Regions from separate parts of the Edwardsiella tarda ATCC 15947 genome, predicted to be linked through region 2. Evidence: riboswitches for the same ligand, from Rfam matches in the RefSeq annotation. Region 2 holds a riboswitch; each other region holds the start of a gene.
What was found. A riboswitch is a leader RNA that binds a small molecule or an ion and turns the genes downstream of it on or off. The one in region 2 is predicted to bind thiamine pyrophosphate.

Region 1 (4,185 bases), 150 kb from region 2:
CGACGAAAAACTGAAGATCCAGGTCGGACCGCAGCGGGCGCCGTTGATGGATGAGGTGCTGGATTATGAGACGGTGATCGCCAGTCTCGATCACTTTATGGATTGGTTGGCGGTACAGTACATCAGTGCGCTGAATCTGATCCATTATATGCACGATAAATACAGCTATGAGGCGGCCTTGATGGCGCTGCATGATCGCGATGTGTATCGCACCATGGCTTGCGGCATCGCTGGCCTGTCAGTGGCGGTAGACTCCCTCTCCGCGATCAAGTACGCCAAGGTGAGACCGATTCGTGATGAGCAGGGGCTGGCTATCGACTTCGCCATTGAAGGTGAGTATCCGCAGTACGGCAATAACGATGATCGCGCGGATCGGATTGCCTGCGAACTGGTGGAGCGTTTCATGAAGAAGATTCAGGCGTTGCCGACCTACCGCCACGCGGTGCCGACGCAGTCGATTCTGACCATTACCTCGAACGTGGTCTATGGGCAGAAGACCGGTAATACCCCCGATGGGCGTCGTGCGGGAATGCCGTTTGCTCCGGGGGCTAACCCGATGCATGGCCGCGATCGCTGCGGGGCCGTGGCTTCATTGACCTCGGTGGCCAAGTTGCCCTTTACCTATGCCAAGGATGGTATCTCTTATACCTTCTCCATCGTCCCGCAGGCCTTGGGCAAGGAGGAGGAGACGCGTAAGACGAATCTGGTGGGACTATTGGATGGCTACTTCCACCATCAGGATGGGGTGGAAGGGGGGCAACATCTCAACGTGAATGTGATGAATCGGGAGATGTTACTGGATGCGATCGCGCATCCAGAGAATTACCCCAATCTGACGATTCGCGTATCGGGTTACGCCGTGCGTTTTAATGCGCTCACGCGAGAGCAGCAGCAGGATGTCATCTCACGTACCTTTACCCGTTGTTTCTAACGCTTGGCGTGGAGGCGGTCGTTGAGTCGTCTATGTCGCGGAGCCGTCCTTCTGGGCGGCCTCATTTTTTCTATTTTCTATGCCTTGGATGCGCGTTGTCGCCGTAAATATCGCTCGTGGTTCAACATGTGCAACGTGATAAGAAACAGGCCGATCAGAAACGGGCATTCATATAACTCTTCAATCAGATCTCGGTAAGGGCTCGCACTGGATAGGAGAGGGTGGGCAAGCGCACGTTGATGCTCGACGGCGTCGGCACCGGCGAAGGCTAACACTACCGCCACCAGACGCCATATGGGGATCGGGTGCAGACGGTAGCGTGCGGCGATGGCACGACGTAACTGAGAGGAGAGTAGCGAGAGTAGCAGTGCGGCGATCAGTAGGGCAGCGATGCCATGAAAGAGTAGCCGTGGCCCATGGGGGAAATAGAACCGCCCCCAACTGATGCTGCGCCCTAACAGGGTGAGCCACCATAGGGTAGCCCAGTACCAGAAGCGGCGGTCACCCGCGTCGAGCCGTTCGCGCCAGCAACGGTAGGGGATAAACAACACGACAAAGGCGAGCCATAGCGCCTGTCCCTGCTCAATATAGTCAATCGATGAGGCTAACCATGCGGGCTCGCCGGATGGCGGCAGCCAGATGGCATAGAGTGTGATCGCGATGATCATAATAAATAGGAATATATCACCGAGTGATATCGTTATTTTCATTATCTACTCTGTTATTTTTATTCGCGGCTTGTTGCGTATTGCGCTGGACGGCTCCTTATCTTGAGATATAACTGGATTGGGCTGGCTTTTCCATATTATTCATTTCGGTTATTTTTATTTTCTGGTTTATTAAAGTGAATGTATTTTATTATTTTCTATATTTTATTTATTTTGTTCTTATAGCTAATAACTTGGCTGTTATGCAGTTACACACACAGGTAAGCAGAATTTAATATGCTGATATTTATTGCTTGACATGGGGTGTTGGTGTTTCCTGACGAGGTTGGCTGGTGGGTGGCCTAGCCATGTCGTTCCGCGTGGTGAGTGAGGTCATTATGACGGCGGCCTGGCTGACAGAATAAATAGACCCTGTCTTTTGATAACAGCCAGTTGCAGACGGAGAGGGGATCGCGACACCGTTATTGTTGCCATCTCCCCGACTCGTTCTCGCGGGGGACTCACCCGATCGTTGGCTTGCCAGATTAAGCGATAGTGGCGCGTGTTGCCGACTCTGAGAGGGGCGCGCCGAGCGTGGCGGGGGGAGACGCCGGCGCGTGATGTCGCGGCGATTATCCTCCCTCGCCGCTTGAGATCGCGCCTGTTAACGCGTAGTTTACCCTGCTTCCCCGCTCGCCGAGCGAGGCGTTATCTTGTCGGAGTGCCCCGTTGGGCTGAGACCGTTGATTCGGGATCCGCAGAACCTGATCAGGCTGATACCTGCGAAGGGAACAAGCGTCTTCGTGTTATCACCTCACGTCAGGTGAAAGCCTCTCTGGCGTTATCCGTCGTCCGACAAGCTGCATTTCCGCCTTAGGGGCGGAGGATGTCATTCGTTCAAGTCCCCGCGCCGACAGGTCTATCTCGCCTTGTCCAGCGCGTGTCGCGCCCATGAATCGGCGTCGATTCCCCCTAGGGGGAGTCCGCCTCGTTTTACGCAAGGAGAATGCCTGATGTATCAGCCTGATTTCCCGCCGGTGCCCTTTCGCTTAGGCGCCTATCCCGTGGTCGACAGCGTCGAGTGGATCGCGCGCCTGCTGGAGGCCGGGGTACGAACCTTACAGTTACGCATCAAGGATCGCGATGACGAACAGTTGGAGGAGGCGGTGAAGGCGGCGATTGAGCTAGGTCGTCGTTATCAAGCCCGGTTATTTATCAACGACTATTGGCGCCTGGCGATCAAGCACCAAGCCTATGGCGTACATCTCGGTCAGGAGGATCTGGCTGCGACGGATCTGGCGGCGATTCGGGCGGCGGGATTACGCCTGGGGGTTTCTACTCATGACGATATGGAGATCGAGGTCGCACTCGCGGCGCGTCCCTCGTATATTGCGTTGGGGCAGGTCTTTCCCACCCAGAGCAAGCAGATGCCTTCGGCGCCGCAAGGGATCGCACAGTTGGCGCGTCACATTCAACGTCTGGGTGATTACCCGACTGTCGCCATCGGGGGGATCACTCTGGCGCGGGTGCCTGCGGTATTGGCGACCGGTGTCGGCAGCGTGGCGGTGATCAGCGCCATTACCCAGGCGGCGGATTGGCGCGAGGCCACGGCACACTTGTTGGCGCTGGCCGGTGCCGGGGGCGAGTGAGCCGCCTAGGCCGATACGACGTCGGCTAACGGCAACGAGGCGTGCCTCATTGGCTTTATGGTGGCGTTAGCTGGGTGGCGTAGGCCTCTCCAGCATCAGGACACGGATTAGGCGGGGCGTTGAGTGGCCCCGCCATGAGGCTTACGCTAACCAGGCTCGCCCTAACCGATCGGCGGCCAGGATCGCGGCGTAGACCTGTGCCGGTGTGACGCTAAAGGGCATGTTATGGATGGTCTCGCCCTTGGCGCAACTGGCTTGCGCCACGGCCATAATCTTCTCGTTCAGTTGCGGTCCATCCTCGATCCCCAACTGTGCGAGGGTGACGGGGAGCCCGACCCGTACACAGAAATCGAGTACCGTCTCGATCTGCTCGCTGTCGCTGTTTTGTAGCACCAACTGGCATAGCGTGCCGAAGGCGACCTTCTCCCCATGGTACATCTTATGGCACTCTTCCAGCACCGTCAGGCCGTTGTGGATCGCGTGAGCCGCGGCGAGCCCGGCGCTTTCAAATCCTAGCCCACTCAAGTAGGTATTGGCCTCGACGATATTATCCACCGCAGGCGTGGCGACGCCCGCCTCGACGGCCAGCTTCGCTTTGAAGCCCTCCTCGAGTAGCGTTTCATAACAGAGGCGAGCCAGCGCTAATGCCGCCCGCGTTGACTCGCCACCCGCCATGCTGATGGCATGGGAGTCGACACAGGCCTGGGCTTCGAAGTAGGTGGAGAGGGCATCCCCCATCCCCGCGACCAGCAGGCGTACCGGCGCCTTGGCGATGATCGCCGTGTCCATTAACACCATATCGGGGTTAGTCGGGTAGATCAGATACTCCTCGAACTCGCCATGCTCGCTATAGATCACCGAGAGTGCGCTGGTCGGTGCGTCCGTCGAGGCGATGGTTGGCACGATCAGTACCGGTACGCCTTGGTAGTAGGCTAAGGCTTTCGCGGTATCCAGTGTC
Region 2 (4,185 bases):
AGACCCGACCAACACGCTGAATCCTGGCATTGGCAAGACCAGCAAATGTCGCCATTGGCAGTGCGATGGTCACCACTAGGCGGGGTCGCTCGGCGCGGGGCAGTACAGTTGATGTAGCGTCTCCAGCAGCGTCAGGGTACGAGGATCGGCGATACGGTAGAAGATCTGCTTGCCCTCGCGCCGGGTCTCGACCAGCGCCAGGCGTCGCAATACGCCGAGTTGTTGGGAGAGTGTCGGCTGTCCGATCGCCGTTGCTGCCTCCAGCTCGCCGACCGATGCCTCGTGCTGGCTGAGGCAGCACATTAACAGCAGGCGGTCAGGATTGGCGAGGGCGCGCAGAATCGCCGCCGTTCCGGCCGCGGCCTGTTGCATTCGTCGCGCAGATACGGATGAGGGCATCAGTCATTCTTCCCTTCAACGGTTTACAAATTAACATTATATACTATTGTATAATGATAAGGGTATCGCTGCAACGCGATGGCGCGTGCTGGCCGGTGAGATGAATGAATATGATGAGGTGAGCGGATGAAAATCGTGATTATCGGAGGGGTCGCTGGTGGGGCATCGGCGGCGGTGAGGGCGAGACGATTAGCGGAAGAGGCGGAGATCATTGTCTTGGAGCGCGGACGCTACGTCTCCTTCGCCAATTGTGGCCTGCCTTATCATATCGGCGGCGTGATCCCGCAGCGTGCCAGTCTGCTGTTGAAGACGCCAGAGGACTTCCGTCAGCGCTTCAATCTGGATGTGCGGGTACGTCACGAGGTGCTGGCGATTGATGTGCAGGGGAAATGCATCGAGGTCCGCGATCTGACCAGCGGGCAAGTTTACCGCGAATCTTACGATCGTCTCTTGTTGAGCACCGGCGCCGCGCCGCTGCTGCCTCCCTTGCCCGGTATCGAGAGTCCGGGGGTATTCGCGCTACGCAGCATCGATGATATGGATGCCATCCTGGCCCACATCGCCAGCCATACGGTAAAACATGCCACGGTGGTCGGTGGTGGCTTTATTGGCTTGGAGGTGACCGAGGCGTTACGTCGGCGCGGTCTGGCGGTGACGTTGTTGGAGATGGGGACGCAGGTGATGATGCCGGTGGATGGGGAGATGGCGGTGCCGTTGCATGAGACGCTGCGCGCCAACGCTGTCGATCTGCGTCTACAGACCGCGTTGCAGGCGATCATGCCGTGTGAGGCGGGGTTGCATCTGACCCTGAGCGAGGGCAGCGAGCTGGTCAGCGGCATGGTGATCATGGCCATCGGGGTACGACCGGAGAGTCGCCTGGCCCAAGCCGCCGGCCTGGCATTGGGCGCCAGCGGCGGCATCCGCGTCGACAGTGGCATGCGTACCTCGGCGCCCGATATCTATGCGGTGGGCGACGCCGTCGAGGCGCCTCCCTTCGACGCGGCATTGCCGCCGTTGGTGCCGTTGGCTGGACCCGCTAATCGTCAGGGGCGGATCGCCGCCGACGCCATGCTGGGGCGTGCTAGCCACTACCGTGGGAGTCAGGCGGCCTCGGTGTGTCAGATCTTCGATCTGACCGTCGCCAGCGTAGGATTGAGCGAGAAGTTGTTGCGGCGGCAGCAGCGTCCCTATGAGACCGTATTTGTGCATGGGCCGAGCCATGCCGGTTACTATCCCCACGCGACACCCATCTCGCTGAAGTTGATTTTCGATCCACGCAATGGGGCGATCCTCGGCGCGCAGGCCGTGGGCAAGGAGGGGGTCGACAAGCGTATCGATGTGCTTTCCGTCGCGCAGCGTGCCGGGTTGACGGTGGCCGATCTGGAGCATCTGGAGCTGTGTTATGCGCCGCCTTATAACAGCGCGCGCGATCTGGTGAATCAAGCGGGTATGCTGGCGAACAACGTGCTGTGCGGCGATACCGCCATCTGCCATGTCGCCGATCTGGAGCAGCGCGATCCCGCTCGTCAGTGCCTGCTGGATATCCGCAGCGATGAGGAGTTGGCGACGTTTGGCACCTATCCACAGGCGCGGCATATCCCGCTGGATGAATTGCGCGCGCGTCTGGATGAGCTCCCGCGAGATAAAGAGATCCTGATCGGCTGCCAGTCTGGGCTGCGCGGTCACGTCGCCTATCGCCTGCTGGTGCAGCATGGTTTCCGCGCCCGCAACCTGACCGGTGGTTATATCACTTACCGACGCGTCTTGGCGGCTCAATCTTAAGCTTCCGCTCGCCTTGCCCGCGAGCGGTAACATCGGCCTCGTCCCCTTACGCGCAGCGGGCGGCTAAGGGGGCGGGATCTGGCCCGCCCCGCCGCTAGCGTACGTGACTTGCCTCAGCATTGGCCTGACCTTGACGTCAGCGGGATCCCGCGTGGCTCGACGCCCCGCGCTCGGAGCGGCGTAGAGCACGAGAAGCGCATTTACAATGGCGCACCCGGGTATTATCCTGCTGAAGATTTATGTGTAGTTAAAATATAATATATTGATTTTTAATGACTCGGGGTGCCGACGCATGCGTGGGCTGAGATTTTACCCGTATTACCTGATCTGGATCATACCAGCGTAGGGAAGTCTCGGTGCCTGACCGCGCCGCCTTCTTCGCGCCGGTTGGGAGACACACGATGTTTGTACAACCTGCCCCTTTGCCTGATGCGCTGTGCGCGCAGGCGTTACTCACCCTGCGCCAGCGAGCCCCGCTGGTACATTGCCTGACCAACGAAGTGGTACAAAGCTTCACCGCCAACGTATTGCTGGCGCTGGGCGCCGCCCCGGCGATGGTGGTGCAGGCCGATGAGGCGCGCCAGTTCGCCGCCTTGGCCGATGCGTTGCTGATCAACATCGGGACCCTGTATGACGCGCGGGCGGAGAGCATGCTAGCGGCGATCGCCTCGGCGAACCAGGCCGGCACGCCCTGGGTACTGGATCCGGTGGCGGTCGGCGTCTTGACCTACCGTAGCGACTTCGCCCGTCAACTGTTGCGTTTGCGCCCGGCGGCGATCCGGGGCAATGCCTCGGAGATCTTGGCGTTGGCTGGTCAGCCCTCTAGTGGACGCGGCGTAGATAGCCAGGATGACGCCCTGGCGGCCCTGCCGGCGGCACAGGCGCTGGCCGAGCAGAGCGGCGCTATCGTCGCGGTGACCGGGCAGTATGACTATGTGACCGATGGCGTGCGTAGCTATCAGATCGCGGGTGGTGATGCCGTGATGACTCGGGTCGTCGGTACCGGCTGTGCGCTGTCGGCCGTGGTGGCGGCCTTCGCCGTGCAGGCGGATCGTCTGACGGCCGTCGCCAGCGCCTGCCGGGTGATGGGCGTGGCCGGGCGTCAGGCGGCGCGCGAGGCGCGTGGCCCCGGTAGCTTTACGCCGCACTTCCTGGATGCGTTGTATGGCCTACAACCGGAACAGTTACGCGGGGAGGTCGCCTGATGATGTCACCGATAACCGATGCTGCCGTGCGGATTAACGCGTTGACCATCGCCGGGACCGATCCCAGCGGCGGCGCCGGGATCCAGGCCGATTTGAAGGCTTTCTCGGCGTTAGGGGCCTACGCGACCAGTGTGATCACCGCATTGGTGGCACAAAATACCCGCGGGGTGCAGTCGCTCTACCCCATCGCCGCCGACTTTGTCGCGGCGCAGTTGGACTCGGTGCTGAGCGATGTCCGCATCGATAGCGCCAAGATAGGCATGTTGGCCAGTGCGGATATTGTGACCTGTGTCGCCGAGGCGTTGGTGCGTTATCCGCTGCCTTACGTGGTGCTGGATACGGTAATGGTGGCCAAAAGCGGTGATGCATTATTGGCGCCGCAGGCCGTCAGCGCGATTCGGCAGCAGTTGTTACCGCAGGTCTCCTTGATCACGCCCAACTTGCCAGAGGCCGCCGCACTGCTGGAGTGCGCCGTGGCGCGTGATGAACGGGAGATGTGCGCCCAAGGCGAAGCCCTGTTGGCGTTAGGCTGTCCGGCCGTATTGATGAAGGGCGGGCATTTGCAGGGCGTGGAAAGTCCCGATTGGTTACTGACGCGCGAGGGGATCGCCGAGCGTTTTAGCGCCCCGAGGGTGGCGACACGCCATACCCACGGCACCGGCTGTACGCTGTCGGCGGCGTTGGCGGCATTGCGTCCACGCCATGCGGATTGGTGTGCCACCGTCACGGCGGCGAAGGCGTATCTGCAGGGCGCCTTGATGGCGGCCGACTCGCTACAGGTCGGCCAGGGGATCGGGCC
Region 3 (4,185 bases), 430 kb from region 2:
TGCCGGGCATCGCCAGGATCAGCATGCCGCATAGCTCCATACCCTGCGCCCGCCAGCGTAATCCGCGCAAGGTGAGCTCACGACTACTCCACAGCAGCATCATGGTCAGGGTCACCGCCAGCACGCCGGCGCCCAAGGCGATATACAGCGACGTCCATAGCGCTTGCCACAGCGCTGGTTGGTGCAAGACGCTAGCGAATGCCTGATTCACGCCATCGGTGATCACCGCCAGTAGCGGCGGCAGCAACAGCAACAGGGCGAGGCCGATGGTCAGTACATCCGTGAACCTCTGCCAGCCCGAGTCGCGTCCATCGCGCCAGACTAAGCGTTGACTGTGGCCGACGGGCAGGGCGCCGGATAGACGCTGGCTCAATAGGACTAACCCGAGGCAACAACTCAACTGTAACAGCGCCAACTGAGCGGCTCGCGCCGGGTCGTAGTCATAGCTTAACGCCTGATAGATGGCGAGCTCGATGGTGGTAGCCTGAGGGCCGCCGCCGAGGGAGAGAACCGTGGCGAAGCTGGAGAAGCAGAGCATGAAGATCAGCGCCCCAGCCGGGGGGAGTTGGCGGCGTAGATAGGGCCACTCGACCCAGCGTAGGATCTGCCAGGAGGACATGCCGAGTTGGGCCGCTAGCTGGCGTTGCTCGGCGGGTATGGCCTCCTGAGCCTGAAGCAGCAGGCGGGTCGCCAGCGGTAAGTTGAAGAAGACATGCGCCAACAGGATGCCCGTGAGCCCGTACGGGCTGAAGGTGTAGTCGAGGCCTAGCGCGTGACAGATCCGAGCCAACCAACCTTGGTGCCCATAGACGCTCAGTAACCCAAACACCGCCACCAACACCGGCAGCACCAACGTCATGGCGCACAGCCGTAGCAACAGGGTGCGGCCGGGGAAGCGGCGGCGAAACAAGGCGCGGGAAAGCGCAATGGCCGGTAGCAGCGACAGTAGCATCGAGAGCGCGGCCTGCCAGAAGCTGAAGCGCACCACATGCCACAGATAGGCATCGTGCCACAGCGAGCGGGCATGGCTGGCCGGTGCGCTGTGCCATAAGGCGCCGAAGGCCAACAGCGCCACCGCTAATAGCAGCGTGGCGGCCACCATCCCTGGCCATAGCCAGGCGGCGATCAGCGGCTTAGGGCGTTTTGCCATGCGCGGATCCACTCGGCTCGGTGTTGGGCAACCTCAGCGGGCGTAAAGCTGAGCGCTGTCTGCGGCTTGGGCAAGTCCGCGAAGGCGGGGGGCAGCGGTACCGCCGTCACCGGGTACATCCAGTTGCCCGTTGGAATGGCTTCCTGGAAGGCCTGCGTGGTGATGAACTGCATAAATTGATGCGCTAGCGCCGGTTGGGCGCTATGTTTCAGCATGCCAGCCACTTCGACCTGGAGATAGTTCCCCTCGGCGAATGGCGCGGCCGCGTAGCGATCGGTGTGCTCCTCAATGATGTGGTAGGCCGGCGAGGTGGTATAGCTCAGCACCATATCCGCCTCTCCCTTCAGGAATAGGCCGTAGGCCTCGCTCCAGCCTTTGGTGACGGTGACGGTCTTCTGCGCTAGCTTCTGCCAGGCGGCGGGGGCCTGATCGCCATACACCTTCTGCATCCATAGCAGTAGGCCCAATCCCGGGGTACTGGTACGAGGATCCTGATAGATGACGCGCCACTTCTCTGGCCCTTCGACCAGTTGTTTCAGGCTGGTGGGCGGGGTCTTCACCTTCTGGCGATCGTAGACGAAGGCAAAGTAGCCGTAGTCGTAGGGGACGAAGGTCGTATCGTGCCAGCCGCCCGGTACCGTCAGTGCTCGGGTATCGACCTGGCTGGGGACGAACAGTCCACTTTGTTGAGCGGAGGTTAACAGGTTGTTATCTAAGCCGAGCACCACATCCGCCGGGCTTTTCTTCCCCTCCATGCGCAGGCGATTGAGGATGGCGACCCCATCCGCCAGTGGCACCAGTTTCAGCTCGCATTGGCAGGATTGTTCGAAGGCTTGCTTGATCTTTGGCCCAGGCCCCCAATCGGCAGCGAATGAGTCGTAGGTATAGACGGTGAGGACGGGTTTATCGGCGGCGTGCGCCAGCAATGGCGCGGCTAATAGGGCCAACAGTGGCCAGATTTTGTTTAACACTTTGCACTCCCTTAATGGTGGTGGCAAAGGTCTTTGAGCAGCAGCAGGCTCTCTCAAATCCCTCCGCCGGTATTAACCGGATCAGGTTCGACGGGTATGCTCTCAGCCCGCATCGATAGCGGGCACCCCGTTGAGACAGGCGCTTATTGTAAAGAGCAGGTGCGGGTTTAGAAAGCCGTTTGTTAATCCTCGGGAGACGGGGGATGCTCCGGCGGGGCGAACCAGGCAGATTTAAAGTCGAACCAGCCTAAGGTATTCATGCGTACGCCGCGCATGCTGTGCTGGCCGTGCAATTTGAGCCAGTGGTGGAATAGGGGGTGAAGCAGATGGCGTTGGATTAATTGTTGGCTCCACTCGGCCATCGCGAGACGTTGCTCCCGCCAACGGCGGGCCTCTTGGGCCAGATCCAGCCCGCTACAGTGGGCGAGCAGCGGCATCTCGTACAGCATGGCGAAGATGGAGAACTCTAGCGGTAGGTAGAAGTTGGCGCTGCCCAGCCACAGATCGCTACAGGCCTCACCCTGGTGCCAGCGCTCATAATCGATTTCCTGCATTTCCAGCGTGACGCCATGGGCGCCCAGCAGCGGTTGTAGTGCCTGATAGATGGCGTGAAACTCGGAGTGATCGCGATAGACGGTGACGCGCAGATGCGTCAGTTGTGGCGGCTTGGGGGCGATAGCGAGCATCTTGTTGTGGTGCCAGCGTGGCAACAGGCCGTAGGCGGGGGACCAATAGCGCTGATGCAGAGGGCTGGCGTTATTGAGCAAGGCGATGGGACTGATGGTCTGGCACAGCCAGGCGCGTACCGCGGGATCGCGTAGCTGCGCGCTGCGCTGGTCGAACAGCATAAAGTAGCAGCCCTCCTCCAGGCGGCTCTCTAACTCGTCACCGCCACCGCCTTCGGCCTGGAGTTGTACCCCGGCATGTACCAATTCCTCGGAGATCTCAGGCAATACCCAGATGTTGACTTCATCGATCAATGCTCGGTAGCCGAAATAGGCGTCGAAGGCGCGGATCTTTAACTGATACGGCGTGTTACGAACTACCTGATAGGGGCCCGTACCACTCGGCAGGCGGGCGAAGTCCGCCATCTGCTGCCACTCCTGTGGCAGGATCATCGCGGGCACGCTGCCGAGTAACCAGGGTAACCAGGCGTCCGCCTCGTGCAGATGGATATCGATCACGTGGGGCGTAGGCGTGTCGATGCGGGCAATGTGGCGAAACAACGGGAGTGGGCGTAGGCGTTCCAAGGAGGCGATGACATCTGCCATGGTGAGCTCTCGCCCGTGATGAAAATGAATCGCCGGGCGTAGGTAGAAGCGCCAGTGACATGGGGTGAGTGCCTGCCAATGGTGGGCCAGATCGGATTCGAGTTCCCCATTTTCCTCATTTATACGCGTCAGGCCGCTGAAGATCTGGCGCGCCAGATGGGTCTCCGAACGGCGTAGCGGCGAGGCGGGTAACAGCCCGAGGAGAGGACGATAGTAGAGGATACGTAGGATATGGCGCCCCTGGCGAAAACTGCGTCCCAGTTGAGCCAGCAGCATCTGGCGCGCACTGTCACGGTCGCCGACCAACTGCACTAATTGCTCGAAGTGGTCCTGTTCCATCAACTCCTCGGCACGCAGTTGCTGCATCTCTAGGGCACTACGTTGGAAGCTAAGATGGGACTGTTTACCGCGACCACTGGCGGCCTGCCAGTGTAACCAACCCTGTTGTTGCATCGTATTGAGCAGGGTACGGACATGGCGACGCGAGCAATTAAGCGCCTCAGCCAGCTGTGCCAGGGTGGTGTGACAACTCTGCCCCTGACAGTGTTGCCACAGACGAATGAATTGGTGTTGCAGCCGGGGTGTCGACATAAATGAGGATCTCTTCGCTAAAAGTCATCCATTTTTCTTTCCTCATATTACGCAGATAATGGCAACAGATGAAAGAGGGTATCTCTCCGACATCGAAGAGTGTTTCTGAGTAAAGGTGCTTTTCACCGGCCGGCGATCGTTGATCGTCGGCATTTTTCTGTTCGGGGCGAGCGGTTGGCAGATAAAAATGTGCCGTACTTCA
Region 4 (4,185 bases), 890 kb from region 2:
AGCGGTTGCTTCATCACTCTGGACGCCGCGGTCTAGCGCCGTTTAGCGGCGTGGGGTGGTGTCATCGGCCAGATACAGTTCGCCGCCATAGGCACGGAACTGATCGGCCATCTGTGCCATACCCGCTTCCGGTTCTGCCTCCGTCTGCGTCTGGCGCGCGGCATGTTCACGCACCTCCTGCGAGATCTTCATCGAACAGAACTTCGGCCCGCACATCGAACAGAAGTGGGCGAGCTTGCCGGAGGCCTGTGGCAGCGTGGCGTCGTGATAGGCGCGTGCGGTGATGGGGTCGAGCGCCAGATTGAATTGATCCTCCCAGCGGAACTCGAAGCGCGCCTGCGACATGGCGTTGTCGCGGATCTGGGCGCCAGGGTGCCCCTTGGCCAGATCGGCAGCATGGGCGGCGATCTTATAGGTGATCAATCCCTGCTTCACATCCTCTTTGTCCGGCAAGCCGAGATGTTCTTTGGGCGTGACGTAACACAGCATGGCGCAGCCAAACCAGCCGATCAGTGCCGCACCAATGCCGGAGGTGAAGTGGTCATAGCCCGGGGCGATATCGGTAGTGAGTGGCCCTAAGGTATAGAAGGGCGCTTCGTGACAATGGGTGAGCTCCTCCTCCATGTTGCGGCGGATCATCTGCATCGGCACGTGTCCCGGCCCCTCGATCATCACCTGGACATCATACTCCCAGGCGATCTGGGTCAGCTCGCCTAGGGTATGCAGCTCGGCGAACTGGGCCTGATCGTTGGCATCCTGGATCGAACCGGGGCGGAGACCGTCGCCCAATGAGAGCGCAATATCATAGGCGCTACAGATCTCGCAGATCTCGCGGAAATGGCGATAGATGAAGTTCTCCTGATGGTGCGCTAGACACCACTTGGCCATGATGGCTCCCCCGCGCGAGACGATGCCCGTCAGGCGTTGGGCGGTCAGCGGGATATAGCGCAGTAACACGCCGGCGTGCAGGGTGAAGTAGTCTACGCCTTGCTCCGCTTGCTCCAACAGGGTATCGCGCAACAGCGGCCAGTCGAGATCCTCGGCGACACCGTTGACCTTCTCCAACGCCTGATAAATCGGCACGGTGCCGATAGGGACTGGGCTGTTACGTAAGATCCATTCACGCGTCTCGTGAATATAGCGTCCGGTAGAGAGATCCATCACCGTATCGGCACCCCAGCGGGTGGCCCACACCAACTTCTCGACCTCCTCCTCAATCGACGAGGTGACGGAAGAGCTACCGATGTTGGCGTTAACCTTCACCAGGAAATTACGGCCGATGATCATCGGCTCGGATTCGGGATGATTGATATTGGCGGGAATGATGGCTCGCCCGGCGGCAACCTCGGCACGCACAAACTCGGCGGTGATGTTCTCCGGTAGATGGGCGCCGAAGGATTCGCCGGGATGCTGCTGGCGTAATACGCCACTCCGAATGCGTTCACGCCCCATGTTCTCGCGCAGGGCAATAAACTCCATCTCCGGGGTGATGATGCCCTGGCGGGCATAATGCAATTGGCTGACTCGTTTCCCGGGTAACGCGCGACGCGCAGCGGGAGGCTGGGGAAAGCGCAGCGTCTCTAGTGCCAGATCGGCTTGACGTTGGCGGGTGTAATCGGCGCTGCGCCCAGCGAGCACTTCCGTGTCGCCACGCTCTGCGATCCACGCGGCGCGGATGGCCGGTAAGCCTTGGCGTAGATCGAGAGAGGCTTGGGGATCGCCATAGGCGCCCGAAGTGTCGTATACCGCCACCGCCTCATTGTCGCGCCACTGTGGTTGTTCCGGCGTCCCACCGACGAGGGTTGGGCTGAGACTGATCTCACGTAGAGGGACTCGGATATCGGCGCGTGAGCCCTGGAGGTAGATGCGGCGAGAGTTGGGATAGGCTTCGCCGCGGAGGCTAGCGATGAAGCGCTGGGCCTCGGCGCGGCGTTGGCGGCGTGGCGCATCGGGAATGGTTGGAGTCGACATAGCAAATTCCTGCCTCATAAGGCGTGATAGGAGAAAAATTGCTTGTCTGGAGCTCGGATAGGAGTAATGAATAAGAAAAACGTGAAGCCATGGATTGGCTGAACGTGCAGATTACTCTTGTTCCCTTCGTGGGTATTAACCCAATCAGGTTCCGCGGATCCCGAATTAACGGTCTCAGCCTGTGATACCCGGTATCAACTAGGCACTCCGACAAGATGGTGCGGCGAGGGTGGTAACCCTCGCGTGCGGGCAGTGTAAGGAGGGCGTGAGAAAACTGCAAGTATTGTTAATAATGTGTTTAATCATGGTTTGTTCGCAGGGTGGCGCGTAGGCGGAGCGAACGCAGGCACGAGTGGAGTGAAGGAGTCGAGGCGGTGGCAGTCGTACAGCAAATAGGTGAAGCCGATAACGGCTGGTGGGTGGTCAGCGATCAGGGGCGTATCTGGTTGCCGCAGGGTGAGCTACCTTGTGGTAGCGCGGCACGCTGGGGGTTGGTCGGGCAGATGGCCTACCGTATTGGTGAGTGGCAGGGGATGGCGGTATGGCTGGTGCGGCAGCAGCGCAATGGAGAGATGACCACGGTACGCCAGCTGATCGACGCCGATCGCGGTTTATTTCAATTAGCCGGTCGCGGCGTACAGTTGGCGGAGTTTTTCCAGTCCCATCGGTTCTGCGGTTACTGCGGCCAGCCGATGCAGGCGAGTCAGCATGAATGGGCCTGTCTGTGCGCTCACTGCCAACAACGCTATTACCCACAGATTGCTCCCTGTATCATCGTCGCCATTCGTCGGGACGATCATATCCTGCTGGCTCGGCATAATCGCCACCGTAATGGTATCTATACCGTCCTGGCGGGCTTTGTCGAGGTGGGGGAGACGCTGGAGCAGGCCGCCGCGCGTGAGATCATGGAGGAGAGCAATTTACAGATTAGGAATCTGCGTTACGTCGCCTCGCAGCCGTGGCCTTTTCCCCACTCTCTGATGATGGCCTTCTTGGCCGATTATGCCGCGGGCGAGCTACGCCACGACCCCAAAGAGCTACAGGAGGCGGGGTGGTATCGTTACGATCGTCTGCCCCAGTTACCCCCGGCCGGTACGGTGGCGCGACGTCTGATCGAGGACACCGTTGCGCTGTGCCGGGCGCAGCATGAATGAGTCACCCACATGCTACAATGCCATAAAATAATAATAGGAGCCGAAGGATGTCCGAACTGAAGAACGATCGCTATCTGCGTGCGCTGTTGCGCCAGCCGGTCGACATGACCCCGGTATGGATGATGCGCCAGGCTGGGCGTTATCTGCCGGAGTACAATGCCACGCGTGCCCAGGCCGGTGACTTCATCGCCCTGTGTAAGAATGCCGAACTGGCCTGTGAAGTCACCTTACAGCCGTTGCGTCGTTTCCCTCTGGATGCGGCGATCCTGTTTTCGGATATTCTCACGGTGCCGGATGCCATGGGCTTGGGACTCTACTTCGAGGCGGGCGAAGGGCCACGCTTTACGCGGCCGATTACCTGCCGCGCCGACATCGATCGGCTGCCTATTCCCGATCCGGAACAGGAGCTGGGTTATGTGATGGCAGCGGTGCGCACCATCCGGCGTAACCTGCAGGGTGCCGTGCCGTTGATCGGTTTCTCCGGTAGCCCCTGGACGTTAGCGACCTATATGGTCGAGGGCGGTAGTAGTAAGGCCTTCACCAAGATTAAGAAGATGATGTATGCCGATCCGGCGGCCCTACATCACCTACTGGATAAGTTGGCGCAGAGCGTCATCCTGTACCTTAACGCCCAGATCCGTGCCGGGGCGCAGGCGGTGATGATCTTTGATACCTGGGGGGGTGTGCTGACTGGGCGCGACTACCGCGAGTTCTCTCTACAGTATATGCATCAGATCGTCGATGGCCTGCAGCGTGAAAATGAGGGGCGCCGGGTGCCGGTGACGTTGTTTACCAAGGGCGGCGGGCAATGGCTGGAGGCGATGGCAGAGACGGGGTGCGATGCCCTCGGTTTGGATTGGACCTGCGACATCGCCGATGCGCGTCGTCGAGTCGGTGATCGGGTTGCACTGCAAGGCAATATGGACCCCTCCATGCTGTATGCGCCAGCGGCGCGCATCGAGCAGGAAGTCGCCGACATCCTGGCGGGTTTCGGCCAGGGGGAGGGACACGTCTTTAACTTAGGACACGGTATCCATCAGGATGTGCCGCCCGAGCAGGC

Region 1: it holds a riboswitch for thiamine pyrophosphate, as region 2 does, so the genes downstream of both, thiE (thiamine phosphate synthase) here and thiM (hydroxyethylthiazole kinase) in region 2, are expected to answer to the same signal.
Region 3: it holds a riboswitch for thiamine pyrophosphate, as region 2 does, so the genes downstream of both, thiB (thiamine ABC transporter substrate binding subunit) here and thiM (hydroxyethylthiazole kinase) in region 2, are expected to answer to the same signal.
Region 4: it holds a riboswitch for thiamine pyrophosphate, as region 2 does, so the genes downstream of both, thiC (phosphomethylpyrimidine synthase ThiC) here and thiM (hydroxyethylthiazole kinase) in region 2, are expected to answer to the same signal.

Annotation. Positions count from the first base shown of each region.
Region 1 covers NZ_CP084506.1:2,625,420-2,629,604, reverse strand. Annotated here, with positions in the region: gene pflB (formate C-acetyltransferase) at 1-931, shown strand, start outside; gene DCL27_RS12190 (hypothetical protein) at 1,009-1,641, opposite strand; TPP riboswitch at 2,286-2,386, shown strand; gene thiE (thiamine phosphate synthase) at 2,592-3,227, shown strand; gene DCL27_RS12180 (glycerol dehydrogenase) at 3,369-4,185, opposite strand, start outside.
Region 2 covers NZ_CP084506.1:2,479,589-2,483,773, reverse strand. Annotated here, with positions in the region: gene dld (D-lactate dehydrogenase) at 1-79, shown strand, start outside; gene DCL27_RS11545 (ArsR/SmtB family transcription factor) at 76-372, opposite strand; gene DCL27_RS11540 (FAD-dependent oxidoreductase) at 526-2,181, shown strand; TPP riboswitch at 2,450-2,547, shown strand; gene thiM (hydroxyethylthiazole kinase) at 2,583-3,386, shown strand; gene thiD (bifunctional hydroxymethylpyrimidine kinase/phosphomethylpyrimidine kinase) at 3,386-4,185, shown strand, end outside.
Region 3 covers NZ_CP084506.1:2,905,043-2,909,227, reverse strand. Annotated here, with positions in the region: gene thiP (thiamine/thiamine pyrophosphate ABC transporter permease ThiP) at 1-1,150, opposite strand, end outside; gene thiB (thiamine ABC transporter substrate binding subunit) at 1,126-2,121, opposite strand; TPP riboswitch at 2,162-2,261, opposite strand; gene sgrR (HTH-type transcriptional regulator SgrR) at 2,304-3,983, opposite strand.
Region 4 covers NZ_CP084506.1:3,370,609-3,374,793, reverse strand. Annotated here, with positions in the region: gene thiC (phosphomethylpyrimidine synthase ThiC) at 43-1,971, opposite strand; TPP riboswitch at 2,076-2,191, opposite strand; gene nudC (NAD(+) diphosphatase) at 2,346-3,125, shown strand; gene hemE (uroporphyrinogen decarboxylase) at 3,173-4,185, shown strand, end outside.